DNA from 2 places in the Cobetia sp. AM6 genome. Region 2 is predicted to be linked to the other one. Evidence: predicted binding sites of a transcription regulator. Region 2 holds the regulator's gene; the other holds the start of a gene.

The links. The regulator sigma-54, encoded in region 2, starts transcription at its own class of promoters, with help from an activator protein. The targets are predictions, from matches to a motif close to TGGCACNNNNNTTGCTNT.
Region 1: a site for sigma-54 is predicted at 2,099-2,116, ahead of glnT (type III glutamate--ammonia ligase). Genes of this name have one in related genera too.

What each region holds. Positions count from the first base shown of each region.
Region 1 covers NZ_AP021868.1:1,718,565-1,721,782, reverse strand. The annotation lists gene CLAM6_RS07345 (class II glutamine amidotransferase) at 1-492, opposite strand, end outside; gene glnT (type III glutamate--ammonia ligase) at 610-1,944, opposite strand; gene CLAM6_RS07335 (aminomethyltransferase family protein) at 2,619-3,218, shown strand, end outside.
Region 2 covers NZ_AP021868.1:835,868-839,085, forward strand. The annotation lists gene CLAM6_RS03550 (PTS sugar transporter subunit IIA) at 117-587, opposite strand; gene hpf (ribosome hibernation-promoting factor, HPF/YfiA family) at 597-905, opposite strand; gene CLAM6_RS03560 (RNA polymerase factor sigma-54) at 1,566-3,014, opposite strand.

The DNA.
Region 1 (3,218 bases), 880 kb from region 2:
GAACGGGTGGCTGCCCTGCAGGGTCACGGCGCTTTCGGTCGCCATGCGGGTATGGCCGATGATGTGGCTGCCCTGCATGCCCTTGAGGCCATAGAGGCTGGCGATATGAGCCGGCAGGCCCACCGCCTTGAGGATCTCGATGCTCTGCCCCACGCTCAGCACGCGAATCTGCGGGGCGCTGTCGGCAAGCCAGCCGCGCACGGCGCTCTCTTCCCCGGCGATCTTGAATACCGCGACACTGGCATTGCTGAACCAGTCCGCCACCGTGCCGACCTGCTCGCCCAGGCCCTTGGCGATCGCCTCCCAATCCTCATCGGCACCATCGCTTTGCAGCGTCAGCTTGATGCCAGCGTCAAATTCGTCGCCATAGATGGCGAAGCCGGCGCTGTCCGGGCCGCGATCGGTCATCGCGATCAACATCGGCTCGAACAGCTCCCCCAGGCGCGATTCCAGCGCCGGGTTCTTGAGATAAAGCCCTACGATTCCACACATGGTGATGTCCTCTCACGGGCAGGAGGCGTCTCCTGCCTGGTGTCTTGAGCGTGGTGGTGACAGTGGCGACCCTCGTCTGGCATGCCCCGCGAGATCCGCGAGCGCCGCCGGATGAGATCAGAAGAATTCGGCGTAGCGCTGGACTTCCCAGGCACTGACCTGTGCGTTGTAATCCAGCCATTCCTCGCGCTTGAGGCGCATGAACTCGGCGCAGATTCCCTCGCCCAGGCTCTCGCGCAGAATGCTGTCCGCCTCGAGCGCATCGATGGCCAGCGAAAGATTCTGCGGCAGCTTCTCGATGCCCTTCTCGGCGCATTCGCTCGGGGTCAGCGAGTAGAGATTGATGTTGTGGGGCGTGCCCGGGTCCAGCTTGCGCGCCACGCCATCCAGCCCCGCCGCGATGATGGCGGCGTGCACGAGATAGGGGTTGCAGCCGGCGTCCGGCAGGCGGAACTCGAGGCGACCGTAGGGCACACGCACCATGGCCGAGCGGTTGTTGTCACCGTAGGCGATGAAGACCGGCGCCCAGGTCGCGCCGCTGGTGCTGCCACCACCGACCAGACGCTTGTAGGAATTGACGGTCGGCGCGGCAAAGGCACACAGCGCCGGGGCATGTGCCAGCAGTCCGCCGAGGAAGTGGTACGCCAGCGGCGACAGGCCCATGCCCTGGGCGTCGGAGTCATCGCCGAACAGGTTGCGGCCGGTGTCATCACATACGGACAGGTGGAAGTGCATGCCATTGCCCGGGCGGTCCGCCAGCGGCTTGGGCATGAAGGAGCACACCATGCCCAGGTCATTGGCGATCTCGCCGGCGGCCATGCGCACGAAGGTGAAGCGGTCTGCCGAGGTCAGTGCATCGCTGTAGGTGTAGTTGATCTCGAACTGGCCGTTGGCGTCCTCGTGATCGATCTGATAAACGTCGAAGTCCACCGCTTGCAGCGATTCGACCAGGCGCTCGAGGAATTCACGCGAACGCGACAGGCCCTTGTAGTCGTAGCAGGGCTTGGCGAGGGTATCGCTCTCGTCCACCGGCAACAGCTCACCCGCTTCCCCCCGGCGGAACAGCGAGAATTCCGGCTCCAGCCCGCTATTGAGCGTCCAGCCCTTCTCCTTCAGGCGCTCCAGCTGCTTGAGCAACACCACGCGGCTGTCGTTGGCGAACGGCTGACCATTGACGTAGCCATCACAGGCCATGCGTGCATAACCCGGCTGCCACGGCACCAACGACAACGAGCTCAGATCACCCCGCGCCATGAAGTCCGGCCCCTCCGGCGACATGCCGAGACCACTGACGGCAAAGCCGGCAAAGCCGGCGCCCTTCTCGACCACATCCATCAGGCAATTGGCCGGCACGGACTTGGTCTTGGCAGCGCCATGAATATCCACGAACTGCGCCAGCAGATAGCGAATGTCGTGATCCTTGATGAACTGTTGCGCGTTTTCGGGTGACATCTGGGTTTCCTCTGAGAGCGGACCGGGTTTCATCTCCCTCGACACTGTCTGCCACCCCGGGAAACCTGACCCCTTGTGGTGACTCGCCACGTCAAGATAGCGGATGAAACGAGTTTTTGTGATTCCTGCTGGTCAACTTTATTTCCCCCAAAGAAAAGCATGCAGCATGCCATTTCGCCAACTGCCGGCCAGAACTTTTCACCAACCTACTGTTTTGCATGGAAATTTATTTTCCAAGTTCATTTCATCCCACAGGAAACGCCAGGTGATCCTGAGTGAATTTCTACCTGTTTCTCGAAATAGGCATCATTTCGGTGCCCAAAGCTCTCTCTTCGCACCAGCATGACGCAAAGCGCTAATATTCACGCCCTGATTCGTGCTGCCAATCGGCGCCTGACTCGCTCAAGTGCTGCCGTGGCCATGGCCTTTGACGGAATTGGCAAGCCCCTTGCTTAACTATGGGGAATGTTTCTTTCCTTCCAAGAATCGACTCTCGTGCGATCAGGCAAGGCAAGCAGCAGGCACAAGCCCTGGTGAAGCGCCTGAAAAGGCGAAAGAACAACAACACCTCCTGCGGCGGATGCGCGTCTTGCGCGACATCATCGCCAGCATCAGCAGGACTACGGCACCCCCCATTTACGCTAGGCAGCACGACTCACAGGAGAAAGGGACGCATGGCGAATTCATGGCGCATCTCGGCACTGGCCGAACAACACCGCAAGCTGGGCGCGGAGCTCGAAGACTGGAATGGCATGGGCACCGCCTGGAATTACGCCGTCTCGGACACGGCCGATGACCACGAGACCATTCGCACCCGCGCCGGTCTGATGGATGTCTCGGGGCTCAAGAAGATCCACTGCAATGGTCCGCACGCTCAGGCCGTGCTGGATTACGTCACCACGCGGGACATGTCCAAGCTGTATCCGGGCAAGTCGGTGTATGCCAGCGTCTTGAATGAGGCCGGCAAGTTCGTCGACGACTGCATCGTCTATTGCCTGGCACCGAACTCCTACCTCGTGGTGCACGGCACGGGTACCGCGAATGAAATGCTGGCCAAGAGTGCCCTGGGGCGCGCCGTCAGCCTGACCTTCGATGACGACATGCACGACATGTCACTGCAGGGGCCGGTCGCGGTGGATTTCCTGGAGCGTCACGTGCCGGGCATCCGTGAGCTGCGTTACTTCCACCATCTGCAGACCCAGCTGTTCGGCTGCCACGTGATGATCTCGCGCACCGGCTACACCGGCGAGCGTGGCTACGAGATCTTCTGCAAG
Region 2 (3,218 bases):
GTCAACGTCGAAAGAATGCAGGGGTGGGGCAGAGGGCTGCCCGCTATCAGTGCGCTGTACATCGGCCGATGGGAGGCCAGCAAGACGAAAGCCCGGACGATGTCCGGGCCTGTCATTCAGCGCGCCGGTAATTCGGCGATGGCTTGGGTCAATGCCTCAAAGAGTGCACGCTGGCTGTCTGCCTGGCGCAGGGCCGAGCGATTGGTCGGGGAATTGAGCAATTCCGCGACCTGCCCGAGCAGCGTCAGATGGGTCTCATCCGCTTCCTCAGGCACCAGCAGCACGAACAGCAGATCGATGGGTTCTCCGTCGATGGCATCGAAGTCGATGGGTTCACCGAGCTTCAGAAACGCAGCGATTGGCGTCTTGCAATGCGGGCTGCGTGCATGGGGCACGGCCACACCGTGGCCAATGCCGGTCGACCCCAGTCTCTCGCGCCCGATCAGGCGCGAGAAGACTTCCTGGCTATCCAGGCTGGGAATGTTCTGTGCGATGAAGGTGCTGAAGAATTCAAGCACCCGCTTCTTGCTCCCCCCGGGGACACCGTAAAGCGTGCGCTCGGGGGGAAGGATCTGATCAAGTGTCATGGCTGAAGGTCAACGGGTCCCGGTGCCCTGAGAGCGAGCCTGGGACTTTTCCTTGTGTTTGACCAGCTGGCGATCCAGCTTGTCGGCGAGCGCGTCGATGGCAGCGTACATGTTGGGGTCTTCTGCCAGGGCGTGGAGGTCAGCGCCTGCCGCGTGCAAGGTGCAGGCAGCCTGCTGGCGCTCCTTCTCGATCGACAGTGTCACCTGAACATTGGTGATGTTGTCGTAATGCCGTTCGAGGCGAGCGAGCTTCTCGTTGACGTAATCGCGGAGAGGATCGGTAAGTTCCACATGATGCCCGGTGATATTCACTTGCATGGACACGCTCCTTTATCCAGCGGGTTGCCATTCAATTGTAACCCTTTTTGACTACGAGCAAACCCTGATCGGACGCTCTGCAACAGGCTTGACGGCCACCGTCTGGCGATGTTTTCGCACCCTTGCCAGTGGCGTCAGATGTCGTGAGCGTCTGTACCGACAATGCCCAAGCTTTGCGCAAAGATCAACGCTGCGCTGCATCGTGGCTCAGTGCTTGTCTTCAACTCAGTGAGGGGTAACGGAGTGGACTTCAAGGGCACGTCTGGTGGGTGGTGCGTGAAAGACGCGCAAGAAGGCGGGTTTTCGTCGCCAATCCCTGCATGTACGTCGCCTTTCAGGCGCTTCGATTGAGTGGAGCAAGCGGCGTTTTGGGAGGTTGTCCGGGTGTCATCCAGGTGCAATACGCGCAAAAGTGACTTTAAAAACATGCGATTGACGGTGAATGACGCTGCCGGAACGGCGGTTTTTTACCGTCATCCTGCGCGCCGTCATGGCCCATGACGGGCAATTGACGAGCGGTTGACGGGATGACAGAGCGCGCGACAGGCGCACCGCTGCCCGCGAAGTCAGAGGCTGATGAGCGGAAAATCCAGCGCTTGAGGTTGGCGGCGGCTGCCATTGTGGAGGTGAGAGCAGGGCATGGCAGCCGCAGGTGACGGGTCAGGCCAGACGCTTGCGCTCGCTGGAGGACGGGATGCCCATCGCTTCGCGATACTTGGCCACGGTACGGCGTGCGACCTCGATGCCATCGCTGGCGAGCAGATCGACCAGCCGTGAGTCGGAGAGAGGCTTGCGGGCCGGCTCTTCCGCGATCAGCTTGCGGATGCGGGCACGAATGGCGGTGCTTGAGTGGGCGTCGCCACTGCCGCTGCCACCGACCTGGCTCGAGAAGAAGAACTTGAGCTCGAAGACGCCGCGCGGGGTGTGGATGTACTTCTGGGTCGTGACCCGCGAGATGGTCGATTCGTGCATCTCGACCACTTCGGCGATGTTGGCCAGAATCAGCGGCTTCATGCCTTCCTCGCCTTGCTCGAGGAAGTCGATCTGGCGCGCCATGATCTCGCGGCCGACCTTGAGCAGGGTGTCATTGCGCGATGACAGGCTCTTCATCAGCCAGCGGGCTTCCTGCAGGTTGTCCTTGAGGAAGGTATTGTCGGCGGACTTGTCGGCACGCTTGATCAGCGCGGCGTATTCCGGCTGGATGCGCAGCTTGGGTAGCGCTTCCGGGTTGAGCTCGACCTGCCAGCCGTGGCGGGTATGGCGCACCAGCAGATCAGGGATCACGTAATCGCTGGCGGGCTCGCCCCAGGCGGATGCCGGGCGCGGGTCGAGCGCGCGCACCAGGCGAATGACGTGGTCCAGCTCGTCATCATCAAGGCTCAGGCGGCGCTTGAGCAGCTTGCGGTCATCGTTGCCCAGTGCCTCGAGGAATTGACGTACCAGGCGGCGCGCCTGCGCCAGCAGCGGCAGATCATCCGGCAGCAGTGCCAGTTGCAGCAGCAGGCATTCGCGCAGATCACGGGCGAAGACGCCGGTCGGGTCGAACTGCTGCAGACGCAACAATACCTGCTCGAGCTCGGAGGCCTTGAGGCCGGGCAGGCCCTGGCCGCGCAGGCCATCGACCAGCTCATCGAGTGACAGACTCAGATAGCCGGCACCGTCGACGGCATCGATCAGGCTCTCCGCCATCTGGCGTTCACGGCCATCGAGGTCGGTCATCGCCAGCTGCCAGCGCAGGTGGTCCTGCAGGCTCTCGACACTGGTATTGCGATCGAAGTCCGGCCCTTCTTCACTCCCGCTGCCACTGCCGGAGCTGGTCAGGCTACCGGCGTGGTCCTGGTAGAGGTCCGACCAGTCACTGTCGAGGGGGTATTCCTCGGGAATCTCGCTCGAGGAGTCGGCAGTGGAGATCTCGCTCGAATCCTGTGTCTCGACGACATCCAGCGACTCGTAGTCCTCGTCGAGCTCCAACATGGGGTTGGACTCGAGGGCTTGCTGAATCTCCTGACGCAGGTCGAGCGTCGACAGCTGCAGCAGCTGGATCGCTTGCTGGAGCTGCGGCGTCATGGTCAGCGAGGTGCCGAGGCGGAGTTGCAGGGTGGGTTTCATGGAGTCAGTCAATTCACGGCAAAGGAACGTGCTTACTACGCTATACCGTGACTCGGGGCACTGACAAGAGGTTGTCGTGAATATTCAAGCAACTTGCATGCCATGTTTCCACCAAGGTGGTATGGACGTCATGCATGCGTCTGATGTCAGACATGAAAAAGCCGCTACGCGATAAAATCACGCAGCGGCTTTTGAAGCTTTCGC